Regions from separate parts of the Anoxybacillus suryakundensis genome, predicted to be linked through region 4. Evidence: predicted binding sites of a transcription regulator. Region 4 holds the regulator's gene; each other region holds the start of a gene.
What was found. The regulator Rex, encoded in region 4, represses fermentation and respiration genes when NADH is low (regulators of the CRP and FNR family bind a similar motif). The targets are predictions, from matches to a motif close to TTGTGAAATATTTCACAA.

Region 1 (7,811 bases), on a different contig from region 4:
CCATCTCATCAAACGTATGAGCCGTTTGCATCATGTCAGCAAGTTGTCTGGCACATTCTTCACCTAACACTTCGATCAATCCGTCTGTGTAAATCATAAGATAGGGGTCATGTTGAAACGAAATCGTCCCTTTTTTATATGGAGCATTGGATACAATGCCGATTGGAATGCCCCCTTCTTTAAGAAGCATCGCTTTTCGATTAGTCATCAATATGGCTGGCGGATGGCCTGCGTTTACATACTCAATGACTTTCTTTTTTACATCAATCGTTCCGTAAAAAGCTGTAAAGTAATATTTCGTTTCCTTTCCAAACAATTGAAAAGCATGTCGATTTAATTCATGCACAACAAGAAGGGGGTCTGTCACTTTCGTCATTAATCCATGTAACAAAGAACGAATCGACATCGCAACAAGTGCAGATGCAACACCATGCCCCATGACGTCGATAACAATAAAAGCATACATGTGCGGACGAACTTGTTGCCAAAAATATAAATCACCAGACAGTTGTGCAGAAGGAATATACGTCCCGACAAAATGAATATGTTCATTATTCAGCGGTTCAGGAAGTAAACCTTCTTGAACGAGTCGGGCTAATTGTAAGTCTTCATTCATCTTTTTTTGCATCGTCCACATATGCCGATAACTTTCTACATATGCTTCATTCGTTCGTTTCAGTTGATCCATCGTTTCTTTTTGGCGATATGCCAATTGAACACGCGAAACGAGTTCGACCATTGTAAACGGCTTGCGAATGTAATCAAATGCCCCTGCTGCAAACGCTTCCTCTAATTTTTGTTCATCATCGTAACCTGTAACCATTAATACAGGGATATGATGCAATTGCTCATGTTGTTTCAATCGCCGACACCATTCAATACCATCTGTTTTCGGCATACAAATGTCCATTAAAATGACATCGACATGTTGGGATAAAATATATGCATATGCCTCGTCCGCATCTTCAAACGAATGAATGGAGATGCCTTGAATATGTTCGAGCATCGCTTCCATCATTTCCAATGTCGGCACGTAATCGTCTATAATCACTACTTTCATCTTCAGCCGCCCTTTTCGTTATACTTTTTCTATATTTCATTTATACACGTCGCAGACCCGAAAAAGATAGCTTAAAGATGAAAGTTTTTCAAATTTTTTATTTTCCGCTAAAATGCGGACGACGCTTTTCTAAAAAAGCGCGAATACCTTCTTCGTGGTCTTTTGTTTTACGCATTTTCGCTTGATACGCTGTCTCCATTTGCAACGTGTTCAACAACTGTTCTTCGCTTAGATGAGCATACAACTGCTTCGTTGCAATCATCGCACGAATCGGTTTTGCTAGCCACTCCGTTACTTTCTGTTGAATCGCCTGCTCATCACCGATTTCATCAATCAGTCCCACTTCATATGCCTCTTGTGCACTCATTACTTTTCCTTCCCATATGATTTGCTTCGATTTGACATCACCAATTTTTCGTTTTAAAAAGAAATGCCCCCCACCATCTGGAACTAAGCCAATACCGATAAAATTCATTGCAACGCGCGCTTGTTCGTTTGCGATCACATAGTCACAAGCAAGCGCTAAACTAAATCCTAACCCTGCAGCTGCACCGTGCACGTAACTGATCGTTAGTTTCGGCAATTGATGTAACGTTATTGCAATTTGTTTAATCGTTTCCATCACTTCTATGAATGAATGTTCATTCGTTGACTGCAACATCGTTTTAATATCGCCACCTGCACTAAATCCTTTTCCACGCCCACGAATGACGACAATATCCGCCTCGCTTTTTTCCACTTCTTTTAACGCTTGTAACAACTCCGCTAACATTTTCTCGTTTAAAGCGTTCAGCGCATCTGGACGATTCAACTCAATTGTTGCAACTCGATCTTCATATGACAATACGATATGTTCCATCTTTCCCATCTCCTTCTTTCGTATGTTCGCTGTTTTTTTCGACATATGTGAGTAAAATCCTGCACAAAAAAATAGAAAAAGACGACATTACCTGTCGCCTTCTTGTTTTGTACGCATGACAATCTCATATAGTCGTTTTGTTTGTTCACAAATATGCTCAGCACGGCAAATGGCAGAAATGACGGCAATTCCATCTGCCCCCGCTTTGATGACTTGTTCCGCTGTTTGTTCTGTAATCCCACCAATCGCAACGAGTGGAACATGTTTTTCGTGCGCACGAATATGTTCAATCATCGTCAGTCCACATACTTGCTTTGCATCGTCTTTTGAAACGGTTGGGAAAATGGGACCTAGCCCGACATAATCGGCGTGAGCAGCAAGCGCTTTTTTTACTTCAGTCAAGTTATGAACGGATACCCCTAAATATTTATTCCCTATGCGATCGCGAACGCGTTCAGCCGCTTCGTCCTCTTGTCCGACATGAATACCGTCTGCCTGTAAGGCAAGCGCTAAATCAACATCATCATTCACAATAAACGGAATGTTACGAGCGCGGCATCGCTCAAACAATTGCTCAGCTAAGCGATATTTTTCAAGTCCTGTAAGCGCTCCTTTTCCTTTTTCGCGAAACTGAAACATCGTAATGCCACCTTCAATCGCTTCGTCAAGCACGACAAGCGGATTTTTCGTACAATCGACGCTTCCCATCACGAAATATAACGATAACATATGTTTCATCATTTATTCCCCTCGAATGTGTGCGTATTCATTCACTTCTTCTGCTGTCGTCTCGTATAAAGCATTTAAAAATGCTATTTGAAAGCTACCTGGCGCTTTGGCGTGTTTGGCTGCTTTTTCAGCTGCCACACCGTAATAAGCAAGCGCAGCGACAGATGACATCATCACATTTTCTCCTACACTAGCAAATGCACCTAACACCGAGCTTAATAAACAGCCTGTTCCTGTCACTTTCGTTAACATGGCATCACCGTTTGAGACGATCATTAATTTTTCTCCATCTGTCACCACATCATCTTTCCCAGTCACAACAACTGTACAACGAAACATACGCGCTGCTTTTTTGGCTACATGCTCGAGATCGCCTTGAACATCTCCTGCATCTACCCCTTTTGTACTTGCTTGTTCTCCAACAATACTTGCGATTTCGGATGCATTTCCACGTAAAATGGTAACGTTGACTTCGCGTAATATACGTTGGGCTGTTTCCGTACGATATGTTGTCGCACCTGCTCCGACAGGATCGAAAACAACGGGAACATTTGCTTCGTTTGCCGCTTTTCCGGCAATAACCATCGCTTCTACATCTGTTTCGTTTAATGTACCAATGTTTAATACAAGAGCACGTGCTAAACGAACCATATCGGCTACTTCTTCTTTTGCATAAGCCATCACCGGAGACGCACCTAATGCAAGCAAACCGTTAGCAACAAAATTTGTCACAACAACATTCGTCATATTATGTACAAGTGGCGACTCCTCTCTGACGCGCGTTAACCATTGTCCAACATTCATCGTGTATTCCCCCCTTAAAAAAATAAAAACTAGTCGGACAGAATCGACTAGTTTGTACTTACAAAACATAGCCTACTTCCCTCCGCTGGTACAAACCAGATCAGGTTCAAAGGGTTGGAAAACTGATTGCGCGTTTTCCTCTCAGCCATCGCCATCCGGCACCCCTAGTAGCTTGATTGATTTTATTTTCTTCCATTTTAATATATTTTTTCTCGTTATTCAATATAAAACATTGTCAATTTTCGTTCACATTTTTATATAGATGTGTGATATACATCACTTACGCTACGGTGATTTTCCCCTATTGTTAAAGTGTTAATAAGAAAAGGAGGGGTTATCATGTTTTGTCATCAATGCGAACAAACGCCAACAGGGGGATGCACAGTCGTCGGTGTTTGCGGAAAAGATGAAACGATTGCAAGCTTACAAGATACGATTGTATTTGCGCTAAAAGGAATTGCTGCATATCGCACGCATGCTCATCAACTCGGATATACAGATCCATTTGTTGACACAACAACGCATGAAGCGTTGTATATGACACTAACAAACTCCAACTTTAACGTTCAAGAACATTTAGATATGGCGATGAAAGTCGGAAAAGCTGCTATTCGTGTCATGGAACTGCTCGATCGGGCACATACAGAACGCCTTGGCATTCCTCAACCTGTTCGCGTAACACAAAATAAAATTGAAGGAAAATGTATTCTCGTTACAGGACATAACTTATTTGCACTTGAACAGTTATTGAAACAAACAGAAGGCAAACGAATTAACATTTACACGCATTCCGAAATGTTGCCTGCGCACGGCTATCCGCAATTGAAAAAATATAAACATTTAAAAGGAAACGTCGGAAAAGCATGGTACGACCAACGTCGTTTATTTGAAAAATTCCCTGGCGCCATTTTAGCGACAACAAACTGTGTGATGCCGATTAAAGGCTCGTATGCTGACCGCATGTTTTCATACGATGTAGCCGGATTAGAACATGTACAAAAAATCGAGAATGATGATTTCACACCGTTGATTGAGAAAGCGTTACAACTTCCAGAAGCAAATATCGAATCAGATGAAACATTAGTTACTGGTTTCCATCACGAAACAGTCATTCAAATTGCACCAGAAATTATTCAAGCTGTAAAGGAAGGAAAAATTCAACGCTTTTTCGTCATCGCAGGCTGTGACGCGCCTGGAAAAGGCGGTGAATATTATCGTTCATTAGCGACGTCTTTACCGAAAAACACAGTTATTTTAACGACATCTTGCGGAAAATTCCGCTTCAACGATGTAGATTATGGTGTCGTTCCTGGCACAAACATTCCGAGATATATTGACTTAGGACAATGCAATAACTCGATTTCGACAGTAAAAATTGCGATGGCGCTTGCAGAAGCGTTTGGCTGTGAAGTGAATGAACTGCCTGTTAGCATCGTCCTTTCATGGTTTGAACAAAAAGCGGTTGCCATTTTACTCGGATTGTTTAGTTTAGGCATTCAAGACATTCGGATTGGACCAAAAGCACCACACTTTATTTCTGAAGGTGTGTTGCGCGTATTGCAAGATATGTTTGGCCTCAAGCTCATTGGCAATGTGGAAGAAGATATGCAAGCGATGCTAGCACATTAAAAGGGCTGTTTCATTCAGCCCTTTTATATTCATGAAGCTTTGTCGAGACATACGCTCATATTAAATCCTTTTTCTGTTACGTATCCATCCACACTCCAAATGCGCTTTTTCGCTTTTTTTGCTTCCTCTTGTGCTTTATACAATTGTTTAGCGTATTTTGTATCAGGATCAAACATATAAGCAACACGAGCAAGTCCTTCTTTTACAATTTTTTCTTGATACAAAGTTCCATCCTCCAACCATATGTACGCAAGCAATCGACCGTAGCGATCATACGGTTTTTCTTTTGCACTTAATTCGACCGTCACTTTTTTGTGAAGAAGGACATCTTTAGCAAATTGCTTTGCTTCTTCACCATACGCCTGTTTTTCACGATACGTTTCTGGCGTGTCAATGTTTAATAGACGAACGGTTACAATCTCCCCATCTTTTTTTATTTTGATTGTATCCCCATCAACAACATATTGTACTGTCGTAACAAACGTCGTTCCTTTATTTTGCTGTACACAACCGCTAATCAAAAAGATGATTGTAAATAAAATAAGCAATAAAATAAGCCATTTTCTCATAAATGTGTCATCTCACTTTCAAGATGTGAAATATCTGACTCACATTCTATATTCCACTTTCCTCCTTCAAACGAAACGATGGTCACACTCGTACCGTATACACGGCTATTTTCCCATAACTGTGCGAGCGTTTGCTGTTTCCAATATACAAGAAGCGTACGAATCACCATACCGTGTGTAACGACAAGAATATGACCTTCTGAATGAGTATCGGCAATATGCTGAATGGCAGCGACAGCTCGACGTTGCACATCAAGAAACGTCTCGCCAATGATCGGCTTGTATGCATCTGGGTTATGATAAAAATGATAATGATTTTGCTCGTCTACTTGGGCAATTTCTGCAATTGTTTTTCCTTCCCAATGACCTAAGTAAATTTCACGTAGTCGTTCATCAAAATATATTGGCACATGACGTTGCCCTAACACAATTTGCGCCGTTTCTTTTGTCCGATCACTTGGACTACAATACGCAGCAGTAAACGGGACTGTACGCAATCGATCATGTAAAAGTGTCGCATGTTTTCTTCCTGTTTCAGTTAAAGGAGAGTCCTTCCATCCTTGCATGCGTTGTTGCGCATTCCACTCGGTTTCTGCATGACGAATGACGTATAACTTTAACATCTCTCAATCCTCCTCGAAATGAAAAAAGCAAGCTATATTCGCTTACTTTTTCAGTATGACATATGTTGTGAAATTTGTGCAAAAAATATCGACTCTAACGACTTTCCGTCTTGACAAAGTGTAGAAACCGAATCGTATATGAGCATTTGTCCTTGATGAATAAACGCGACAGTATCTGCAATTTCTTCAACCATTGACAACATATGCGTCGAAAAAAGAATAGCTTTCCCTTTTTCTTTTTCAGAACGAATAAGCCGTTTAAATTCCCATACCCAATACGGATCTAAACCGTTTGTTGGCTCATCCAAAATAAGCAATGGGGCATCCGCTAAAAGCGCTTGCGCAAACGCAAGCCGTTGTTGCATTCCTTTTGAATATGTCTTTACTTGTTTATGTTGATCGTTTTCCAATCCAACGAGTGCTAAACATTGTTTAATGCGCTCCTCATTAGCCCCTTGCCATCGTCCAAATAGAGATAACAATTCGTAACCTGTAAACAAGGGAGGGAATTGCAAATGATCAGGCATAAACGAAAACCATTGTTTGTCGTTGTTTTGAATCGGTTGTCCGTTTACATGTATGTCCCCTTTCGTCGGGGTGAGCTGTCCGATTAACATTTTAATAATCGTGCTTTTTCCTGCGCCGTTACCACCGCATAGTGCTAAACATTGTCCCTTCTGAACAGAAAAAGAAATGTTTTCGACTTTATTTTGCTCGTTATATATTTTCGTCAATTGTTTCACTTCAAGCATGTCGCTTCCCTCGTTTCAACCATACATTCACGAAAAACAATGGCACAATAACCCATATGCACGCGATCGCAAGAAATGTAAGTTGTCCACTTGCACTTTCTGCCCATTTTGACCATTCATATAGCTGCGGTCCAAATAGTGCGCTACTTTTCAAAGCGGCTACAGTCCAAACGCGCATGAGTTCAACCGGATTAAATATAATGGATCCAGTAAATAAGAAAATGGTCCATTGCTTTGGAACGATTGATAACAAAAATAATACGATAAATTCATAAAATAAAACGAAAAACGCCCAAATAAATAAGCTGACACCGAGAGCTTGTAAACGATTAGAGGAAACAAGTCCAACGAATAAAGCAATTGCTAAAAAAATACTCGTTAATACAATAGTTAGTACAAACGAAAGAAAAACAAACGCCGACCACGTCCCTCCTGTTGCAAAAAGAGCGACGCTTGCACTTCCATACCCGAGTGCAACTACTGTCCATAATGATATACAACTTCCCACATATAAACCAACTGTTAAAGAACGAGTAGAGACTGGATATGTTAATATAAGTGATAACCGACCGTCTTCTTTTTCCCCTGCAATAAACAAACTACCTGCTAATAGAGCAACAAGCGGAACAAGTAAAAGGGACAAATTTAATAAAGCTGCTGTCGAACGTGTGAATACTCCTGCTGACTCGTGTCCGCTACTGGCGATTACAGTTGATGATAGGACAGCAAACAAAACGGCAAAAGTGATGAGCCATTTGCTACGAATCATCATCATCCATTGGTACT
Region 2 (7,811 bases), on a different contig from region 4:
ATAAAGATGCAAGTGTTCGTTTACAAGATAATATCGTCTTAGAACATTACGGGCTGAATGAATTGCATTTAGAATCTGTTCGCCATTATCGTGAGCAATTTGCAAAAGTCAAACCAAACCACCCATGGAACGGTTTAGAAACGAAAGATTTTTTATATAAGATTGGGGCATGGGGAAAAATACGAAACACAAGCAAGGAAGGATTAACATTAGCAGGACTTCTTATGTTTAGCGAAGAGCGAATGATTACAGAAGTTTTACCACAATACTTTCTTGAATATCGTGAATATGATGATAATCATATGCATTGGACAAATCGTTTCACTTCACAAGATGGAACGTGGTCGGGAAATATTTATGATTTTTATTTTAAAGTAATGAACGAGCTAAAAGATGGATCAGAAGCTGAAAAAGAAGCTATGCATGAGGCGCTTGTTAATGCGATCGTTCATTCCGATTACAACGGTGATGGGGGCATTATTGTCGAACGGCAACGCTCATACGTGCAATTTTCTAATCCTGGGCTTTTCGGTATTCCTTTAGAACAGGCATTTAGCGGCGGTGTTAGCCATTTGCGTAATCCGAATGTGTTCAAAATGTTTATTTACATTCATTTTTGCAAGCGAGCTGGAGTCGGTTTGAAAACGATCGAAACAATTTGTTTGCAACAGCCTGTCATTGATCAATATGATTTCCAGGAGCGGACGGTTATTACATTACCAGTCGTGTCCTTTGCAGAAAGACATAAACACGACGATGATCTAGAGATGATATGTGATTGGTCAGACAATTTAGAGCTAGCTGACTCCATAAATAATGATGAAAACTCCTATAATAGCGACCAAAACTCCATAAATAGCGAGTTAGAGTCCGTAAATAAAGAGTTGGAGTCCATAAATAAAGAATCTAACTGCGTAAATAGTGGGCCTAACTCCGTAATTAGTGAAAATAACTCCTATAATAGCGACCAAAACTCTATAAATAATCTAACCAACTCCGTAAATAATGAAGAAGAAACGAATATCGATCAAGAGCTCTGGAGTATTGCTGAGATTGCGCGTAAGAAAAAAAGGCTTGCACCGACAAAGATGGAAGAAATCATTTTGCAACTATGTGCCCATCGGCCATTAATGTTAAAAGAATTAGCTTATTTATTAGATCGAACGCCAGACGGACTGCGCAATAATTATTTAGGAAAGCTGTTAGCGGAAGGGAAAATGCGTTTAAAGTATCCAGACCAACCAAATCATCCAAAACAAGCATATATAACAAATAAGCAATATTCATGATTTGTTCAATATTTCACAATCTATAGTATAGAAAAGAATGTTACAATAATGGTAACAAAAGAAAAGTTGAGGTGACAGATGATGCTCGTATGCGAATGGAGAAACTTTTCAACAGATGCAGAAACATATACATTGGAGCTATTTGAAGAAATGATTGGGGACGAATTTGAAGCAATGATGTTTGAAGATGATCAAGATATTCCTTCTTATATATGGACAGTGAACTATGTCGTGATCGTTAAGCGAAATACGCGCATGTACAACGATATTTCGTTTACAAAAATTCCACGCAATCCAGTATGTGAGTAACCGCCTTCTTTATAAGAAGCGGTTCTCTTGCACAATATATTTGCTCAATATTTCACAAAGTTGACACACACAAACGATCCTATCTTCGTTATAATGTGAATGTGAAAGTAATCACATTTTTATTTTCGATCAACTTGTGAAAAAATTCACAAGTAAATATAGGAGGGTCTTATATGGCTGTTGATGAAAAAGTATTAGACCAAAAGAAAGAAGTTACAAAGATGATCGATACGCTCGTGGCGAATGCGCAAAAAGCGTTAAAAGCGTTTCGTGATTACGATCAAGAAACGATTGATCATATTGTTAAACAAATGGCGTTAGCTGGGCTTGATAAACATATGTATTTAGCGAAACTAGCCATTGAAGAAACAAAGCGCGGCGTGTATGAAGATAAAATTATTAAAAACATTTTTGCGACAGAATACATTTATCATAACATCAAATATGATAAAACCGTCGGCGTTATTCGCGAAAATGAGCAGGAAGGTATCATTGAAATTGCGGAGCCAGTAGGCGTTATCGCTGGGGTAACCCCAGTCACGAACCCGACTTCAACAACAATGTTTAAAGCGCTCATTTCTATTAAAACGCGCAATCCAATCATTTTCGCGTTCCACCCATCCGCTCAAACATGCAGCAGTGAAGCGGCACGCATTTTACGTGATGCAGCAGTTGCGGCTGGCGCGCCAGAACATTGTATTCAATGGATCGAAACGCCTTCCGTTGAAGCAACGCAACAATTGATGCATCACCCTGGCGTTTCGCTTATTCTTGCGACAGGTGGAGCAGGCATGGTCAAAGCGGCATATAGCTCAGGAAAACCAGCATTAGGGGTTGGACCTGGTAACGTGCCTTGCTATATTGAGAAAACAGCAAATATAAAACGTGCTGTGAACGACCTTATTCTTTCAAAAACGTTTGACAACGGTATGATTTGTGCATCTGAACAAGCGGTCATTATTGATAAAGAAATTTATGACGCGGTAAAAAACGAAATGATTTCAAACAAATGTTATTTCTTAAATGAAGAAGAAAAGAAAAAAGTTGAAAAGCTTGTCATTAATGAAAATACGTGCGCAGTAAATCCGAATATCGTCGGTAAACCAGCATATGAAATTGCGAAAATGGCAGGAGTTGACGTGCCGGTTGATACGAAAATTCTTGTGGCAGAACTAAAAAGCGTCGGTCCGCAAGAGCCACTTTCTCGTGAAAAATTAAGTCCGGTATTGGCGTGCTATAAGGTGAATAGTACAGAAGAAGGATTAAAACGAGCAGAAGAAATGCTTGAGTTCGGTGGACTTGGCCACTCTGCGGTTATTCATTCAGAAAATCAAGAAGTCATTCTTGAATTCGGTAAGCGAATGAAAGCAGGGCGAATCATTTCGAACGCACCATCTTCACAAGGAGCGATCGGTGACATTTACAATGCATACATTCCGTCATTGACGCTCGGTTGCGGTACGTTTGGAGGCAACTCGGTTTCAACAAACGTAGGTGCGACACATTTAATTAACATTAAAAAATTAGCGAGAAGGAATGTAAACATGCAATGGTTTAAAGTTCCGCCAAAAATTTATTTTGAAAAACATGCAACACAATATTTAGCGAAAATGCCAAACATCTCACGTGCCTTTATTGTTACAGATCCAGGCATGGTGAAGCTTGGCTATGTCGATAAAGTGTTGTACTATTTACGCAAACGCCCAGATTATGTGCATTGCGAAATTTTCTCAGAAGTGGAGCCAGATCCATCCATTGAAACAGTGATGAAAGGTGCCGACATGATGCATGCGTTCCAACCAGACGTCATCATCGCCCTCGGCGGTGGTTCGGCGATGGACGCGGCGAAAGCGATGTGGTTGTTCTATGAACATCCAAATACAGACTTTAACGGCTTAAAACAAAAGTTTTTAGATATTCGTAAACGTGTATTTAAATATCCAAAACTCGGTCAAAAAGCGCAATTTGTCGCGATTCCAACAACGTCTGGTACAGGTTCAGAAGTCACATCGTTTGCGGTTATTACAGATAAGAAAAATAATGTAAAATATCCACTCGCTGATTATGAGTTAACACCAGATGTCGCGATCGTTGATCCACAATTCGTGATGACGATGCCAAAACATATTACAGCCGATACAGGTATGGATGTATTGACGCATGCGATTGAAGCGTACGTATCGAATATGGCGAACGACTACACAGACGGATTAGCACTAAAAGCCATTCAACTTGTGTTCGAATACTTGCCACGCGCATACAAAAATGGAAACGATGAAGTCGCGCGCGAAAAAATGCATAACGCTTCAACGATTGCGGGTATGGCATTTGCGAACGCATTTTTAGGAATTAACCATAGCTTAGCGCATAAACTTGGTGCAGAATTCCATATCCCACACGGACGGGCGAATACGATTTTAATGCCGCATGTCATTCGTTACAATGCACAAAAACCGAAGAAGTTTACTGCGTTTCCGAAGTATGAACATTTCGTAGCTGATGAGCGTTATGCTCAAATTGCTCGCTTGCTTGGCTTGCCAGCAAAAACGACAGAAGAAGGTGTCGAAAGCCTTGTTCAAGCAATCATTAAGCTAGCGAAAGAACTCGATATGCCGCTAAGCATCGCAGCTACAGGTGTGAAAAAAGAAGAGTTTGAAAGCAAAGTCGAACAACTCGCTGAATTAGCGTTTGAAGATCAATGTACAACAGCCAATCCAAAATTGCCGTTAGTGAGCGACCTCGCTGACATTTATCGTCAAGCGTATAAGGGAGTGTAAGTGAATGAGGGGCGTCCCGTAAAGGATGTCCCTTCTTTTTGTTTATGGTACACTAATAGGGGAAAGCGAGGGACGGATGGTGAAACAAACGAAGACGAATGCTGTGCGCATGCTCGATCGCACACGTGTGCCATATGAATTGCTCACTTATGACTATGCCGATGGGCAAATTGATGGGAGATCGGTTGCGAAAAAAATTGGACAACGTGAAGAGATTGTATATAAAACGCTTGTGACAAAAGGGACGAGCGGACAACTTTACGTGTTCGTCATCCCTGTCGCAGCGGAGTTGCATGTAAAAAAAGCGGCGGCTGTTGTTGGAGAAAAAAGCGTGCATATGTTGCCTGTGGGAGACATTGAAAAAATGACAGGGTATGTGCGCGGCGGTTGTTCACCAATTGGGATGAAAAAAATGTACGACACGTATGTTGACGAATCAGCTCTTGCGCACGAGCAAATCATTGTGAGCGCAGGAAAAATTGGCATGCAAATGAAGCTTTCTGTTCAAGACTTATTAAAGTTGACAAATGGGAAAACCGCACATGTCATTAAAGCGTAGGAGGGTTGTCGCATGCGAATGGCAAAAGAGGAAGAACAGCAATGGTTAGCACAACGTATAGAAGAAGGATTGTTAACTGACGACAATCGCTTGCTTTGGGAAATGATTTTGCCAAGTCGCTTAAAGCGGATGTACGATGTGTTAAGCGAACGGACGAGGTATATTACCATTTTGACGGAAGCGGTAGACGACCCACACAATCAAGCAGCCGTGTTGCGTTCGGCGGAAGCGTTCGGTATTCAAGACGTTCATGTCGTCACCGGAGCGGCTCCGTTTGAACCGAATAAATGGGTGACGCGACATGCGGACAAATGGTTAACCGTGCATCAACATTCATCGATTGAGCGGGTAATTCGCCATCTCCAACAAAACGGCTATCAAGTATATGCGAGCTATTTAGGAGAAGGAACAATTCCGCTTGAACAAATTGACGTAGCGAAACCGACAGTGCTTTTGTTCGGAAATGAGCATCGTGGCGTATCAGAAGAGGCGCTTGCTTTGGCAGATGGAAAGTTCGTCATTCCGATGAATGGATTTGTGCAAAGTTTCAATATTTCCGTTGCAGCAGCTATTTCTCTTTACGATGTGACGAAGCGGGCGAAACAAGTGGTGAACGAGCGCTATCATCTGTCGCTAGCGGAAAAGAAAGAAATATATGAACATTGGATGAAGCTTTCACTTAGCCCACGACTAAGAAAAATGGTGGAAAGTAAAATGGGAGGACGCAATGATTAAAGCAGTTATTTTTGATTTAGATGGCGTCATTGCTGATACGGTTGAGCTGTACTATATTGCGACAAAACGCGTCGCCGATGAAATCGGAGTGCCCTTTGATCGACAGCTCAATCAAAAGCTTCAAGGTATGAGCAGACAGGCGATGGTTGAGGCGCTTCTTGGAGAAAAGGCGCGTGAATGGTCGGAAGAAGAAAAGCGAGCCCTTGGCGACCGGCGCGGTCAATATTATCGTGTGTTGATCGAGCAATTGTCGCCAAGTGACGTGTTGCCGGGAATGATAGATCTCCTTCGCGACATTCAGCGCGACGGTGTCCCGATGGCGCTCGCATCGTCAAGTTCAAATGCAAGTGTAGTTGTTGAGCGGCTTGGTGTGCGTTCATTTTTCGACGTCATCGTCGACGTAAAAACAATTACGCGCATGAAGCCCGATCCAGAAATCTTTTTAACGGCCGCTAAACATCTTTATGTCGATCCGCGCTTTTGTGTTGCCATTGAAGACGGTGAGGCAGGGATGAAGGCGATTAAGCAAACAAATATGTTTTCCGTCGGTATCGGGAATCATTTGGCATCTTTATCTCCAGACTGGCTCGTGCAACGGACGGAGCAATTGACATGGGATGAGTTGAAAGTAAAATTTATGCAAAAAGCTGGTCAATGACGACCAGCCTATTTTGCGCCTAATATTTGTTTTGCTTTTTCAACACGTTCTTCTGATGGTGTCGGGATGCCTTCAAGCGGATATGTCAGCCCGAGCGCTTTCCATTTGTACACGCCGAGTTGATGATACGGAAGTACCTCAATTTTTTCGACGTTGCGTAACGTACGAATGAAGTCAGCTAAGCGATGTAAATCTTCTTCATCGTCTGTGACGGTTGGAACGAGCACATGACGAATCCAGACGGGTACGTTTCGCTCAGATAATAAACGAGCAAAAGCTAAAATATGTTCATTTGTTTTTCCTGTTAGTTTCCGATGTTTTTTTTCATCGATATGTTTTAAATCTAGCAAAATTAAATCTGTATATTGAAGCAATTCATCAAGCTTTTGTTGGAACGACGGCTCCGTCGTATAACATCCCCCTGATGAATCAATCGTTGTATGAATGTCAAGCTGTTTACAACGGCGAAATAGCTCGATTAAAAAATCGATTTGTAAAAGCGGTTCTCCGCCACTTACTGTAATCCCGCCGCCAGATGCTTGCATAAACGGCAAGTATGTTAGGGCATCAGCGATGATTTCATCGACGGACATTTGCTTTCCTTTGCCAATTTCCCACGTATCTGCGTTGTGGCAATATTGACAACGTAATAAACAGCCTTGTGTAAAAATGACGTAGCGAATACCGGGACCATCCACCGTTCCGCATGATTCAATCGAATGAATAAATCCGTTCATATTGTTTTCCTCCTAGGTAGAAAGCTCCCACAATGTGTGGGAGCTTCCATTACATAGTTTCATGGAACGTCCGATTAATGACGTCAATTTGTTGTTCGCGTGTTAATTTAATAAAGTTCACCGCATAGCCTGATACACGAATGGTGAGCTGCGGATATTTTTCTGGGTGCTCCATCGCATCGAGCAACGTGTCGCGGTTAAAGACGTTGACGTTCAAATGGTGACCGCGTTTTTTAGCATATCCGTCTAAAATTGCCACAAGGTTTTGAACGCGTGTTGCATCATCTTTACCGAGTGCTTTTGGCACGATTGAGAACGTGTTTGAAATGCCATCTAATGCATATTCATACGGTAATTTTGCGACAGAGCTTAACGACGCAAGCGCACCTTTTGTGTCGCGGCCGTGCAATGGGTTAGCACCAGGTGCAAACGGTTCGCCTGCGCGACGGCCGTCAGGTGTATTTCCTGTCTTTTTCCCATAGACGACGTTTGACGTGATTGTTAAGATCGATGTTGTATGTTTTGAATCGCGATACGTTTTATGTTTGCGCAATTTTGTCATGAAGCGCTCAACAATATCGACAGCAATCGAATCTACACGATCATCGTTGTTACCGTATTTCGGGAAGTCGCCTTCAATTTCAAAGTCGACAGCTAAGCCGTTTTCGTCGCGAATCGTTTTTACTTTTGCATATTTAATTGCGCTTAATGAGTCGGCGACAACAGAAAGGCCAGCGATTCCCGTTG
Region 3 (7,811 bases), on a different contig from region 4:
GATACAAATGGTGACGGAATTGGTGATTTGCAAGGAGTCATTGAAAAACTCGATTATTTAAAAATGCTCGGGGTTGATGCCATCTGGCTCACCCCGATTTATGAGTCGCCTCAGCGTGATAACGGTTATGACATTAGCGACTACCATCGAATTTATGAACCATATGGAACAATGGAAGATTTCGAAAAACTTATTGAAGAAGCACATAAGCGCAATATAAAAATTGTTATGGATATTGTTGTAAACCATACATCAACAGATCATGAATGGTTTAAACAAGCACGTTCATCGAAAGATAACCCGTATCGCCATTTTTATATTTGGAGAGATGAGCCGAACAATTGGCAATCGAAATTCGGAGGTTCCGCTTGGGAGTATGACGAGAAAACAGGACAATATTATTTACATTTGTTCGATGTTACACAAGCGGATTTAAATTGGGAAAACGAAGAAGTACGCAAACACGTGTACGATATGATGCATTTTTGGTTACAAAAAGGAGTCGACGGCTTCCGTTTAGATGTTATTAATTTAATTTCAAAAGACCAACGCTTTTTAGATGATGACGGCTCTACTCCACCGAGTGACGGTAGAAAATATTATACAGATGGTCCACGCATTCATGAATTTTTGCAAGAAATGAATCGAGAAGTGTTTTCGAAGTACGATATGATGACAGTAGGGGAGATGTCATCAACGACAATTGATCATTGTATTTTATATACAAATCCTAATCGTCATGAACTCAATATGACGTTTAACTTTCACCATTTAAAAGTCGATTACCCAAATGGAGAAAAGTGGGCAGTTGCCGATTTTGACTTTTTGCAATTAAAAAAGATTTTATCAGAATGGCAAGTGAATATGCATAGAGGCGGTGGGTGGAACGCTTTATTTTGGTGCAATCATGACCAGCCGCGCATCGTCTCTCGTTATGGTGATGATGGACAGTATCATAAAGAATCTGCAAAAATGTTAGCAACAACGATTCATATGATGCAAGGAACACCTTATATTTATCAAGGTGAAGAAATCGGGATGACAGACCCGAAATTTGAACGAATCGATGACTATCGCGATGTAGAGTCATTGAATATGTATCGTATACTAAAAGGACAAGGGAAAAGCGAACAAGAAGTATTGCATATTTTACAGCGAAAATCACGTGATAATTCGCGAACACCGATGCAATGGAGCGATGAGCCACATGCAGGCTTTACAACGGGAACGCCTTGGATTTCTGTCGCGAATAACTATAAAGAAATTAATGTTCAACAAGCATTACAAGATCCAACATCTATTTTTTATCATTATCACAAACTCATTCAGTTGCGTAAACAGTATGACATCATTACAACAGGAGACTATGAGCTCATTTTAGAAGATCATCCTTCCATTTTTGCATATATTCGCAATGGAAACGATGAAAAGCTTGTTGTAATTAATAATTTTTACGGACAAGAAACGGTTTTTGAATGGCCAAAACATATGGATATAAGCGAATATACAAGTCAAGTTTTATTATCGAACTACGATGATTCACCAAATGAATTTAAACAAATGACGCTACGTCCGTATGAATCCATTGTTTATTACTTGAAAAAATAATGGTAAAATATTTTTCGGTGATAAACAATGAGTGAAAATAAATACTTGTCGATTTACAATGACTTATTATCAAAAATTGAAAAAGGAATTTTTAAACCAGGGATGAAAATTCCTTCTGAAAATCAACTTGTTGAACAATATGAAACATCGCGAGAAACGATTCGAAAAGCGCTCAATTTACTTTCAGAGCATGGATATATTCAAAAAATTAAAGGAAAAGGTTCAATTGTATTAGATGTACGTAAATTTGATTTCCCGATTTCTGGGCTAATTAGTTTTAAGGAATTGGCACAGAAGCTTGGAAAGCCATCGCGGACAATTGTTGAGCAGCTTGAAATGATCAAGCCTGATGAAGTGTTAAAAAAACATCTTCATGTCACGGCACGAGAAGATATTTGGAAAGTTGTGCGCGTGCGAGAAATTGAAGATGAACGCATTATTTTAGACAAAGACTTTTTTAATAAAAAATTTGTTCCATTTTTGTCTAAAGATATATGTGCGCGATCCATTTATGAATATTTGGAGAAGGAATTGCAATTAAAAATCAGCTTTGCGAAAAAAGAATTTTTTGTGGAAGAATGCACAGAAGAAGATCGTATGTATTTGCATTTAAAACAATATACACACGTTGTCGTTGTACGAAATTATGTTTATTTAGATGATGCGAGTTTGTTTCAATATACAGAGTCCCGTCATCGTCTTGATAAATTTCGATTCGTTGACTTTGCGCGGCGCATTCATTTACATTAAAAATGATGGTACGGGCTCAAAAGAGCGGTCATGCTCTTATCTGGGGAAACATGAAAAAAGAGACCACCACGAAAACCCAGTAAAACCAAGGGGATTCAAAGGTGGTCTCTTTCACATACTTCAGTGAAGTTTCATTAAAAAGGGACTTTTGAGTCAGCCCCATTATTTTGTTTCACGATGTAATGTGTGGCGTTTCAAACGTGGGCAATATTTTTTTAATTCAAGTCTTTCAGGGTTGTTGCGCTTATTTTTTGTTGTTATGTAGTTACGATCGCCAGTTTCTGTACATTGTAAAACGACTTTCACACGCATAGGGGCACGCTCCTTTTAAAGAAAATAGTAATCATTACGTTTTGTATCGTAATATAAAAAAACACTTTTGTCAACAATCGTAGCCGGAATGATTCCGACTACGATTGAAGATGCTCTTTCATAAATTGAGGAAGACAGAAGCATTGGTTTAATACATCAGCATTTACGTATTTCGTTTGTTTTGCAAATGTGGTAAGGCGCTCAAATGAAACAGCTTGTTTTGCTCCGAGAGTAAAGCTCCATAGCCCACCAGGATATGTCGGAACAGTAGCCGTATATACGTGAACGTGTGGGAATAAATGACGAATGTTTATATATGTTTGTTTTAATACGTTCATATGGAAAATTGGTGATTGGCTTTGACAAACCATCATTCCATCTTCTTTGAGTGCTTCATATACACTTTTGTAAAAATCATATTCAAATAATACTTGAGCAGGGCCGATCGGATCAGATGAATCAATAATAATGACATCGTACGTATTTACGCGATCCTTTACAAATTGCACGCCATCTTTATATACATACTGTACACGTGGATCTGAAAGATTTCCCGATACTTCAGGTAAATGTTCTTTACACGCTTGAACAACAAGTTCATCGATTTCAACGAGATGTATTTCTTCTACCTCTTCATATTTCGCCACTTCACGAGCTGCCCCACAATCGCCCCCACCAATAATTAAAACTTTCTTTGGCGACGGATGAAGAGAAAGAGGAACATGTGTAATCATCTCATTGTAAATATGTCCATCAATAGAAGTTGTTTGTACAACTCCATCAAGCACAAGCATTCTTCCAAAGTCGTATGAGTCCAAAATCATTACATGTTGAAATGGTGAACGTTCTGAGTAAACGATCTCTTTAATACGGTAACTAATTTTTAAATTTTCACGCTCATCTTCTGTTAACCATAGCTGTCCGTTTTGCTCTTTTATGTAGTTCATAGCTTCCTCCTCTAACGATGTATTTTGCACCTTTTTTATATTAATACATTTGTGCATGAGTTTGCAAAGGATGAGAACAATAGTTGAAAAAATTGCAATAGCCATTTTATTCGCAAACGTTTACAAAAATAAAGTGTTGACAGTTCTTTTAACATTTACACAAACGCATTGAAAAACAGAAAAAAGAGGAGTAGGATAAGTGTGAAAAACATCACAAAAGAGAAAGAGAAGTGAGAGAACAATGGAAGCTTTACAGACATGTAAAGAGCTCGCATTAAAGAAGCGATCCATTTTGCAAAAATCACCGCTTCAATACGTGATTCGTGCTGCTTTAGCAGGTGTATATATCGGGTTTGCTCTTATTCTTTGTGTCCGTGTTGGTCAATATTTTTATGAGACACATTCACCAGCAACATATTTAGTAAGCGGCATCTTTTTTGGTATCGCTCTTGTTCTTATTATGTACGGAGGAGCAGAACTATTCACCGGGAATACAATGTATTTTACTGTGAGTACGCTTCAAAAAGAAACAACGATCAGAGACACGCTTCTCAACTGGATAATATGTTATAGTGGTAATTTGCTTGGTGCGATTTTCTTTGCCTTTTTAATCGCACAATCAGGTATTTTTCATGATATTTCAATGGACCATTTACTGTTTGCGATTGCACTGAAAAAAATGCACGCAACGACGATACAACTGTTTGTAAAAGGGATTTTATGTAACTGGCTTGTTTGTTTAGCTATTTTTATTCCGATGCAAATGAAAGAAGACATCGCCAAAATATTTGCCATGATTTTAATTGTTTTTGTCTTTTTTGCTTCTGGATATGAACACTCTATTGCAAACTTTGTTATTTTCTCACTTGCTTTAGCTGTTCAACATCCAGATACGATTCATGTGTCAGGAATCATCCATAACATCGTACCTGTAACGCTTGGGAATATCGTTGGAGGCTCATTATTTATGGGCGCGTTATACACGTATCTTTCATCTGATAAACAGTCTACTCCTGCGTGGAAAGGGGCGTTTGGAGTAAGAAAAATATTGAATAAGTAAAAAATAGTCGGGGGATGTTCTCGACTATTTTTTTATTTGTTATAATAGAAGCTATTATTTTATTTTTGTTTAGGGGGAGTTACAATGTATTTTCAACAAAAACATGTCCAAAAGTTTATGGACAAATATAAAGATCGGGCACGGTTACTTATTTCATGTCCAGATCAGCCAGGCATTGTGGCAACTGTTACCACTTTCCTGTATGAACAAGGGGCCAATATTGTCGAGTCGAGTCAATATTCGACAGATCCTGAAGGCGGTACGTTTTTTTTACGAATCGAGTTCGACGCTCCGAATATATCGGAACGAAAAGAAGCGATAGAAGAAAAATTCGCAACGATAGCGCAACAGTTTGAAATGAAATGGCGGTTGAGTTTACATACGCATATGAAAAAAGTGGCCATATTTGTTTCCAAAGAAGAGCATTGCTTATTAGAGTTACTATGGGAGTGGCAAGCAGGAGAGTTACTTGCAGATTTTGCACTAGTTATCAGTAATCATGAACACATGAGAGAAATAGTCGAGTCATTTGGCATTCCGTACTATTACATACCTGTGACAAAAGAAACAAAACAGGAAGCCGAAGAAAAACAAATACAGCTGTTAAAGGAATACGACATTGATGTTATTGTGCTTGCTCGTTATATGCAAATTTTATCACCTCATTTTGTTGCGACGTTTCCAGCGCAAATCATCAATATTCATCACTCGTTTTTACCGGCGTTTATCGGCGCTCGGCCGTATGAACAAGCTTACCGACGTGGGGTGAAGCTGATCGGTGCTACTTCTCATTATGTAACAGATGATTTAGATGAAGGACCAATTATCGAACAAGATGTCGAGCGAGTCGATCATAAACATCATGTAGAAGACTTAAAACGAATCGGACGTATGATCGAAAAGACTGTTCTTGTTCGTGCACTAAAGTGGCACTTAGAAGATCGAGTAATTATTCATGAAAATAAAACGATCGTGTTCAGATGAAGAAGAGGGAATCCCTTCTTCTTTTTTTGTAAAAATTTATATAGTAAAACTATGTTCTAAATAAAAACTGAATAAAAATAAAAATGTTCAATTATAATGGAAATCGAGAAGGATTTTTCTTTTTAGTAAAGAATGTGTCATGTGAAAGGAGGAGAAAGGATGAGTGAAAAAAGGAAACCGAGTGGATTTTTATTAAAACAACGTGCATTTTTAAAGTTATATTTAATTACTTTAACTGAGCAAGAACGATTGTATGGATTAAAATTGTTAGATGTGCTTCGTGAAGAGTTTCAACCATTTGGATACCGTCCAAATCATTCAGAGGTATACAAAGCGCTACATGATTTAATCGAAGATGGAATTTTAGAACAAGTAAAAAAGAAAAAAGAAGGAATGAAATATCAAGAGGTCGTTTATTATCGTTTTACTGAGGAAGGATATAAAAAGGCTCAGCTATATAAAAGACAATTAAAAACAGAACTAGATCGTTGTGAAGCGCTTATTCGTAAAGCGATTAAAGATAATTTTAGTTGACAAAAGAATGATATTTCATTTAATATACTGATAAGGGTATATAAAAAGGAGTTTGATGAACATGACATATGACAATCAAGTAAAGAACCGTTTAAAACGGATTGAAGGACAAGTTCGTGGTGTGCTTAAAATGATGGATGAGCAAAAGGATTGTAAAGAAGTGGTTGCCCAGTTGTCAGCTATTCGTAGTGCTGTTGATCGCGCCATCGCGGTTGTTGTAAGTGCTAATTTAGAGCGTTGCATCCGCAAAGATGTAGAAACAGGATCATTAGAAAGCGAAAAACTCATTCAAGAAGCAGTAGAGCTACTCGTCAAAAGTCGATAAAGCCGAGTGGCTCCCTTTTTTATTTGTTTGTTAACATAATATAATTATGTTAAACAGTTCTTTTATTTGTACAAATTCGTTTATTTTTTGTACAATACGTACGTACGAAAACATAGAAAGGAATGACATCATGATTTATACACAATCGTTCACACTTCCTGAAACAATTGAAACGATCGTTAAAAAAAGAAGAGAGATGTTTAAAAGTGAAATAAATGAACAGGTTGAATATACTGCTTACACACCCGCTCATGAGTCTATTATATATGACGCAATTATCGCCTTAGCGTTAGGAAAAAATGTGTTGTTAAAGGGACCGACAGGGTCAGGGAAAACAAAATTAGCAGAAACGTTATCAGCCTTCTTTGGACAGCCGATGCATAGCATTAATTGTTCAATTGATTTAGATGCTGAGGCGATGCTTGGTTTTAAGACCATTCAACAAACAAATGGGCAAGCGACGATTGAATTTATCCCAGGACCTGTCATTCAAGCGATGACAAAAGGACATCTGTTGTATATTGATGAAATTAATATGGCTAAGCCAGAGACATTACCGATCTTAAATGGAGTACTAGATTATCGAAAAATGATTACAAATCCATTTACGGCTGAAGTTGTCAAAGCAAAACCAACATTTGGTGTTATTGCAGCGATTAATGAAGGATATGTCGGGACGGTTCCTCTAAATGAAGCGTTGAAAAACCGCTTTGTTGTCATTGATGTACCGTACGTTCAAGGGGAGGCATTAAAACGTATTTTACAACAGCAAACGAAGTTAACAAACGAAACGTTATTAAATCGTTTTGTTACATTGTCTGCCGATTTAATTGTTCAAGTGAAGCAAGGATATGTATCAGAGGAAGCAGCATCGATTCGAGCATTAATTGATGCTTGCGATTTGGCGGTATACATTCCACCACGGCGTGCCATTGAACGAGCGATCGTCGAGAAATTAGAAGACGACAGGGAAAAAGCTGCGGTGCGCAACTTAGCTGAAACGTTGTTTGATGAATGAGGGTGGCTACATGAACCGTTTTATTATGTTTAATGATAAAAAAGTCGATTCTTTTTTGTTTATGGAGCTATCTGATTTAGTGAAAACATTAACAAAAGATGAACAAATGGAACTCGAGTTCGGCTACCAGTCGTATCTTGATCGGCAGCATAAAAAAGTCGTTGTTAGTCATTTTTGGGATAATCGCCCAAAAGAGCTGTACGTATATGGGTTAAAAAGTGATGTATTTTTACGAACGATTGGAAATTTTTATAATACAAATGACAAAGATAT
Region 4 (7,811 bases):
TGTTGTATGTTCTTTCGTTACAACAACTTTCGCTGCGCGACCGAGTGAAGCAATTGTTGTTGATTTCAATTCGCGACCTAACTCTTCTGTGATCACTTCACCACCTGTTAAAATCGCGATATCTTGAAGCATCGCTTTACGACGATCACCGAAGCCAGGCGCTTTTACTGCAACAGCTGTGAATGTACCGCGAAGCTTGTTCACAACTAATGTTGCAAGCGCTTCGCCTTCTACATCTTCAGCAATGATTAACAATGGCTTGCCTTGTTGAACAACTTGCTCTAATACAGGAAGAAGTTCTTGAATGCTTGAAACTTTTTTATCTGTAATTAAGATGTACGGATTTTCTAATACAGCTTCCATTTTATCAGAGTCTGTGATCATGTATGGAGATACATAACCGCGATCAAATTGCATACCTTCCACAACATCTAATTCTGTTGTGAAACCTTTAGACTCTTCTAATGTAATGACGCCGTCTTTACCAACGCGTTCCATTGCTTCTGCGATTAATTGACCAACTTCTTCGTCAGCCGCAGAAATCGCTGCAACTTGAGCGATTGAGTCTTTGCCTTCAATTGGTTTAGAGATCGCTTTTAATTCTTCTACTGCAACAGCAACAGCTTTTTCAATACCTTTGCGAATGCCCATTGGGTTCGCACCAGCTGTTACGTTTTTCAAACCTTCACGAATCATCGCTTGTGCTAATACAGTCGCTGTTGTTGTACCGTCACCAGCAACATCGTTTGTTTTGCTTGCTACTTCCGCAACAAGCTTCGCACCCATATTTTCAAACGGATCTTCTAATTCAATTTCTTTCGCGATTGTTACACCGTCATTTGTAATGAGTGGCGAACCAAATTTTTTCTCTAATACAACGTTACGACCTTTTGGACCTAATGTTACTTTTACTGCATCAGCTAATTTATCTACACCGCGTAACATCGCACGACGAGCTTCTTCGCTGAATTTAATTTCTTTTGCCATACATCTTACCCCCTTGATAATCATTTTTGTTAAGTATTTTTGTATGCTTTATATGTTATCAGGCGAACGATTAACCAATCACAGCTAAAATGTCGCTTTCACGTAAGATTAAGTACTCTTTTCCATCATATTTCACTTCTGTACCCGCATATTTTGAGAAGATGATGCGGTCACCAACGCTCACTTCTGGAGCTACACGCTCACCATTGTCAAGAACACGGCCTGAACCAACTGCAACAACTTTTCCTTCTTGTGGTTTTTCTTTCGCTGTGTCTGGTAAAACAATTCCGCTCGCTGTTTTCTCTTCAGTTTGGATTAATTCAATAACAATGCGATCACCTAGTGGCTTCAACACGGCAAACGACCTCCTTAATTAGATTTTCGTTCCGTTATTAGCACTCGTTATTATTGAGTGCTAACACACTTATTATATTAATGAACTTTTTTCAATTTTGCAAGTAGGAAGTTAAAAATTTTTCACTAAATGTTTCCCTTTTTCATTATGTCTTTCCTTTCGAAATTCATACAAAAAATATGGTAAAATGAAAAAGTACTCATTTTGCAAAAAGGGGTTGAACATGTGAAAAAGCAATATTGGTTTGTCATCATTACATACATTGCTATGCAACTATCCAGTTTAGTTGGCGTTCCTTTGCTCGCACATAGCGGATTTATTAACGCATCAAATAAAGAAGTAGCTTTTTCGATCGCCTCTGGTTATTGGGCTGTTATTAGTTTTTCGATTGCTCTTTTTTTCGTTCTTTATTTCATGAAAGAAGATATGAAGTATTCGTACGATCGCCATCAAGCATCAATTGGAACGTCGATCTTTTGGGCAATTGGGGGGTTTTTGCTCGCTCTTTTCGCTCAAGGCATTGCAGCAAACATCGAAGTACACCTCTTTGGTGTCGAAATGGGATCCGAAAACACACGACGCATCGTCGAAATGGTAAAGCTCACACCAGCACTTATGCTTGTCACTTCGATCGTTGGACCAATCTTAGAAGAAATCATCTTTCGAAAAATTATTTTTGGGACGTTGTATGAAAAATATAACTTTCTTTTATCAGCCCTTGTCAGTTCACTTTTATTTGCTGTTGTTCATTTAGAATTCGAGCATTTGCTTCTTTATGCAACAATGGGATTTGTATTTGCGTTCTTATATGTCAAAACAAAACGTATTCTCGTACCCATTGTGGCCCATGTGCTCATGAACACCTTTGTCGTCGCCATTCAAACATTATTCGCTGAAGAAATTGAAAAAATGATGCGCGAAGCAGAACAAATGCAATTCGTGATTTGGAGGCTGTTTTCATGAAATCTGAACCGTTGTTTTATTTTCTCATGGGCATTTTATTTACTTATTTTGCTGTGGATAGTGCCGATGATGGTATTTGGGATGTAACGACGATGTTATTCATCCTAATTGCAACATTTGATTTTGGCACAGCGATTCGCTCTTTATTAAAAAAAACCTCCCGCTCATAAACGGGAGGTTTACTCATTTCCGTAATGTTTTAAAAAGTAAACGAGTGACTGCAATTCGACCGCTAAATCAATATGATGAACACGAATGTGCTCTGGCACATGCAGACGAGCAGGCGTAAAGTTTAAAATTCCTTTAATGCCTTTTTGAACAAGTCGGTCAGTAATCGGCTGAGCAACCTGAGCAGGAACAGTTAAAATCGCTACCGTAATTCCACCGAGTTTTTCTTCCAATTCATTTAAATGATAAACTGGAACTCCTCCGACTTCTGTTCCGACTTTATCTGGATCTACATCGAACGCCATCACAATTTTCGTATTATTGTTTTTGCTAAAATTGTAGTTCAAAAATGCCGTCCCTAAATTACCGACTCCAAATAACGCGACTTCTGTCGTTTCATCTTGATCTAACGTTTTACGGAAAAAAGACAACAAATAATTCACATTATATCCGTATCCTTTTTTTCCAAGCGCACCAAAGTATGAAAAATCACGGCGAATCGTTGCTGAATCGACTTTTACAGCTTCACTTAACTCCGCTGAAGATACACGCTGCTTTCCTGATGCATGCAAGTTTTTCAAAAAACGATAATACAACGGTAGTCGCTTTGCGGTCGCCTGCGGAATTTTTGGTTGTTCATTGTTCACGAGTCAATCCCCCACATTTCCTTTCACAAATAGTTAGCGCTTTCATTTTTCTCTCCTATACATCGAAAAAGTTCTCTCCACTTTTAAACTATACACTATTTTTTTCATTCTGTCTTTCCTTTGTACCCTTTATTATTATTTTTGTCAAATTTGTTATTCACACACTAGTATTGCCGAACATGAAGAAAGTGCGTTACACTATCAAAAGAAGATTGAGGTGAGAAATGATGATCATTTTACAAATAAACCAACTATCCAAATCATATGGGGCTGAACAAGTTTTATCAGACATAAAACTTGAAATACAAGAAAAAGATCGCATTGCTCTAGTTGGGAGAAACGGTGCAGGAAAATCAACATTATTAAAAATCATTACTGGGCAATTGTCATACGATACAGGTGAAATTATAAAGCCAAAACATGTGACAATCGGCTACTTAGATCAATATACAGGTTTGCAAGCTCATCGCTCTATTTGGGACGAAATGCTCGATGTTTTTGCCCCGCTTCAACAAATGGAAAAGCAATTGCGTGAACTAGAACAACAAATGAGCTTGCATGATGCTGACTACGAAAGACTATTAGAACAATATGATCGTTTACAAACGGAATTTAAGGAAAAAGGCGGTTATCAATATGAAGCAGATATTCGTTCTGTTCTTCATGGCCTTCGCTTTTCCCAGTACGATTATACAACAAAAGTATCAACATTAAGCGGCGGACAGCGGACGAGACTAGCGCTAGGAAAACTACTTCTGACTAAGCCAAATTTACTTATTTTAGACGAACCAACGAACCATTTAGATATGGAAACATTACAATGGCTTGAACAGTATTTAAAAAACTATACAGGAGCCATTCTCATCGTCTCGCACGACCGCTATTTTCTTGATCAAATCGTCACACAAGTGTACGAATTGTCGCGCACAAAAATAAAAAAATATGTCGGCAACTATACAAGCTACTTACAACAACGCGCGGAACAGTTCGAACAACAACTAAAACTGTATGAAAAACAACAAGAGGAAATCACAAAATTAAAAGATTTTATTCAACGAAATATCGCTCGCGCCTCAACAACAAAGCGAGCACAAAGCCGCAGAAAACAATTAGAAAAAATGAACATCATCGAAAAACCGCTCGGTGATGAAAAATCGGCATCGTTTCGTTTCGAGATTGAACGCCCAAGCGGAAATGATGTGCTAACAGCTAACGATCTAGCGATCGGTTACGATCACATCATCGCAAAAAATCTTTCGTTTCGCATCACTCGCGGGGATAGTATCGCATTAATTGGACCAAATGGAATTGGCAAATCAACTCTTTTAAAAACGATCGTCAAACGACTTCCTATAAAACAAGGGGAGCTGCGTTACGGAACAAACGTCCAGGTCGGCTATTATGATCAAGAACAAGCGGAATTAACATCTAATAAACGCGTCATCGACGAGCTGTGGGATGAAGATCGATTAAAAACAGAGAAAGAAATTCGGACCATTCTCGGAAACTTTTTATTCTCTGGTGACGACGTATTGAAGTCTGTTCAGACATTAAGCGGCGGGGAAAAAGCGCGGCTCGCTCTCGCTAAGCTAATGATGAAAAAAGCGAACGTATTAGTTTTAGACGAGCCGACAAACCATTTGGATTTAGATAGCAAAGAAGTGCTAGAACAAGCACTCATTGAATATCCTGGGACCATTATATTCGTCTCTCATGACCGTTATTTTATTAACAGAATCGCAACCAAAATATATGAGTTATCCACAGATGGACTTATCGAATACTTAGGAGACTATGATTATTACGTAGCAAAAAAAGCAGAACTGCTTGAGCTTGGACAAATCAATCAAAAGACAATAACAGAAGAACGCTCTTCACTAAAGCGTTCATATGAAGAAGAAAAAGAACGAAAAAAGCTTGAACGGCAACGACAACGAAAAATCGAACAGCTAGAAATGGAAATGGAGCAACTGGAGCAACAAATCGCTACGTATGAACAACAATTATATGATCCTTCCTGTTACAACGACTATGAAAAAGCTCGGGATACTCAAGCAAAGATCGAAGAACTAAAGAAAAAATTCGACGAACTATTTGAACAATGGGAACTTTTACAACAATAATAATGAGCTAGCCCTATTTGTGGACTAGCTCATTTTTTACACAAATATATCCACAGAAAAAACACCTAAATATAAGTTATTCACCGATTTTTCCACATTATCCACAAAAAATTTAAAAAATCCACATATATCATTGTGGTTAACTCGTTATGATAAAATAACATACAATCAACGTTTTCCACATTATTCACATATATGTGGATAAAATAATCCACAAAAAAGAGTGCCGTTTTTCTTCTAGGAAATTTATACGATTATAAGAAAGGGTGCCCCGTTACGTCCGGGACACCCACTTGCTATAACAGTAAACTTGGGCTGGCATTTAACGCCATTGTCGCTCGCTTTCCTTGTTGAAATAATACCGTCCCCGCTGCCGCAATCATCGCCGCATTATCTGTGCAAAGCGACAACGGCGGGATAACTAACTCGACTTCAGGCAGCTGCTTCATTTGTTTTTGTAATTGCGTACGCAGTCCTTCATTTGCTGCCACACCGCCAGCTAGCAATATTTGTTTCACGTTGTAATGCGTAGCTGCTTGAATTGTTTTTTCAACTAACACCTCAACAACACTTGCCTGAAAACTTGCTGCCATATCTTCAGGACGAATCGTCTCTCCACGCTGTTTTGCATTGTGCAACGCATTAATAACCGCTGATTTTAATCCGCTAAAACTAAAATCATATGAACCTTCTTCAAGCCATGCGCGCGGTAAATCAATAGTTGGTTTTCCCTGTTTCGCTAAGCGATCAATGTGGGGTCCTCCCGGATAAGGTAGTTGTAACGCTCGGGCAACTTTGTCATACGCTTCCCCTGCCGCATCATCGCGCGTCTCGCCAATCACTTCAAATACACCATGCTCCTTCATGTAAACGAGTTCCGTATGACCTCCTGATACAACAAGGGCTAAAAGTGGAAATTTCATTTCTTGTACAAGCTGATTCGCATAAATATGTCCTGCGATATGATGCACATTAACAAGAGGAATGCGATGTGCAAAAGCTAATGCTTTCGCTGCATTTACGCCGATTAATAGCGCACCTACTAATCCTGGACCTTCTGTCACCGCAATGGCATCGAGCTCGCTCACATCCATATTTGCTCGCCTCATCGTTTCTTCTAACACGAGCGTCATTTGTTCAACATGATGACGTGAGGCAATTTCAGGAACAACTCCTCCAAATCGCTGGTGACTTTCCATTTGTGAAGCGACAACGTTAGCTACAATTTCACGTCCGTTTTTCACAATGGCTGCAGCTGTTTCATCGCAACTTGTTTCAATTCCAAGTACAAATATATCCTTTTTACTCATAATCTCACCCACATGACTAATGCATCTTCTTGATTATCCGAATAGTATCGTTTACGAATACCTCCATTTAAAAAACCGAGTTTCCGATACAATGATTGTGCAACGATGTTCGATACTCGCACTTCTAACGTCATTGTTTGCGCTCCTTCTTTTTTTGCCAACTCCATCGCCTGTTTCATCAGTGCTTCTCCTAACTTTTTGCCACGAAACTTCGGCAATACCGCAATGTTTGTAATATGTGCCTCATCCATGACCAGCCACATACCACAATAACCGATAATTTGTCCATCATACTCCATCACAATATAACGAGCATACGGATTGTTTGTCAATTCTTGATAAAAGGAAGAACGGCTCCACGGAAGTGTAAATGAACATTGCTCAATTTCCATAATACGATCAAGATCTTGAAGCGTCATAAAGCGAAAAAAAACATTCACTTAACCTTCCGCCCTTTCTTGTTGACGAGCAAGCCAATTCGCTTCGGCCTCTGCTAAACGAATATAGTTTGGGACAAATGTATGAACATCTTCTGGTTGACGATTCATTCCTAACCATGCAAGTTCGCTTGGGCGCGGATTGTGAAGGGTCGCTGAGGCTAATTGGACAGAACGACCTAGCGCTTCAACAAACACTGCTTCGTGTAGCACACTATCATTTCCAACTAATAAAATTGGTTCATTGTACGATTTTAATTCATTTGCCCAATCTGTCGCCAAAATAACTTGATCAGCTACAATGGATTGAATGTTGCCCCCTTCAGCTTTATAAAGACCTGTATAAATTTGTCCACGCCGAGCGTCCATTAATGGAACAATAAGCCCATCAAAATACTTCGCATTTGCTGCCATCACTTCTAAACTCGATATACCGACAAGCGGAATGTTTAGCGTCCAAGCCAGCGTTTTAGCAATCGTCACACCAATGCGAACACCTGTGTATGATCCAGGTCCTTTCGCAACAACAATACGGGCAAGATCTTGAGGGCTTACCTCACATTCTTGAAGAAGCGCCTCAATCGCAGGCATTACTCGTATCGAATGATTTTTTTTCAAATTCGTAATCATTTCGCCTTTAACGACTTGTCCATCAACGATAGCGATCCCCATAACAAATGTAGATGTATCAATGGCTAACACTTTCATCACTAAAAATCTCCTTACATAGCTGTTTATAACGTTCACCAATCGGTGAAAAACGAATGATTCGATTTTCTCCATCCGCATGGTGAATCGTAATATGTAAACGCTCAGATGGC

Region 1: the regulator Rex is predicted to act here: its motif matches at 3,717-3,734, upstream of hcp (hydroxylamine reductase).
Region 2: the regulator Rex is predicted to act here: its motif matches at 1,733-1,750, upstream of adhE (bifunctional acetaldehyde-CoA/alcohol dehydrogenase).
Region 3: the regulator Rex is predicted to act here: its motif matches at 3,817-3,834, upstream of ASC42_RS09635 (formate/nitrite transporter family protein).

What each region holds. Positions count from the first base shown of each region.
Region 1 is NZ_LIOK01000008.1:85,508-93,318, reverse strand. It holds gene ASC42_RS07725 (PP2C family protein-serine/threonine phosphatase) at 1-1,060, opposite strand, end outside; gene ASC42_RS07720 (enoyl-CoA hydratase) at 1,158-1,919, opposite strand; gene thiE (thiamine phosphate synthase) at 2,007-2,660, opposite strand; gene thiM (hydroxyethylthiazole kinase) at 2,661-3,452, opposite strand; TPP riboswitch at 3,513-3,628, opposite strand; gene hcp (hydroxylamine reductase) at 3,792-5,081, shown strand; gene ASC42_RS07700 (thermonuclease family protein) at 5,111-5,650, opposite strand; gene ASC42_RS07695 (histidine phosphatase family protein) at 5,647-6,273, opposite strand; gene ASC42_RS07690 (ABC transporter ATP-binding protein) at 6,324-7,025, opposite strand; gene ASC42_RS07685 (ABC transporter permease) at 7,018-7,811, opposite strand, start outside.
Region 2 is NZ_LIOK01000005.1:124,306-132,116, reverse strand. It holds gene ASC42_RS05195 (hypothetical protein) at 1-1,289, shown strand, start outside; gene ASC42_RS05190 (hypothetical protein) at 1,371-1,598, shown strand; gene adhE (bifunctional acetaldehyde-CoA/alcohol dehydrogenase) at 1,772-4,375, shown strand; gene ybaK (Cys-tRNA(Pro) deacylase) at 4,452-4,934, shown strand; gene ASC42_RS05175 (TrmH family RNA methyltransferase) at 4,953-5,669, shown strand; gene pgmB (beta-phosphoglucomutase) at 5,662-6,327, shown strand; gene pflA (pyruvate formate-lyase-activating protein) at 6,336-7,064, opposite strand; gene pflB (formate C-acetyltransferase) at 7,114-7,811, opposite strand, start outside.
Region 3 is NZ_LIOK01000012.1:39,255-47,065, forward strand. It holds gene treC (alpha,alpha-phosphotrehalase) at 1-1,608, shown strand, start outside; gene treR (trehalose operon repressor) at 1,636-2,358, shown strand; gene rpmG (50S ribosomal protein L33) at 2,521-2,670, opposite strand; gene speE (polyamine aminopropyltransferase) at 2,769-3,617, opposite strand; gene ASC42_RS09635 (formate/nitrite transporter family protein) at 3,859-4,677, shown strand; gene purU (formyltetrahydrofolate deformylase) at 4,762-5,661, shown strand; gene ASC42_RS09645 (replication termination protein) at 5,821-6,195, shown strand; gene ASC42_RS09650 (metal-sensitive transcriptional regulator) at 6,257-6,520, shown strand; gene ASC42_RS09655 (AAA family ATPase) at 6,717-7,538, shown strand; gene ASC42_RS09660 (vWA domain-containing protein) at 7,549-7,811, shown strand, end outside.
Region 4 is NZ_LIOK01000027.1:5,775-13,585, forward strand. It holds gene groL (chaperonin GroEL) at 1-987, opposite strand, end outside; gene groES (co-chaperone GroES) at 1,058-1,342, opposite strand; gene ASC42_RS12900 (CPBP family intramembrane glutamic endopeptidase) at 1,568-2,305, shown strand; gene ASC42_RS13835 (YdiK family protein) at 2,302-2,475, shown strand; gene ASC42_RS12905 (redox-sensing transcriptional repressor Rex) at 2,485-3,120, opposite strand; gene ASC42_RS12910 (ABC-F family ATP-binding cassette domain-containing protein) at 3,348-5,243, shown strand; gene tsaD (tRNA (adenosine(37)-N6)-threonylcarbamoyltransferase complex transferase subunit TsaD) at 5,540-6,553, opposite strand; gene rimI (ribosomal protein S18-alanine N-acetyltransferase) at 6,550-6,993, opposite strand; gene tsaB (tRNA (adenosine(37)-N6)-threonylcarbamoyltransferase complex dimerization subunit type 1 TsaB) at 6,994-7,698, opposite strand; gene tsaE (tRNA (adenosine(37)-N6)-threonylcarbamoyltransferase complex ATPase subunit type 1 TsaE) at 7,679-7,811, opposite strand, start outside.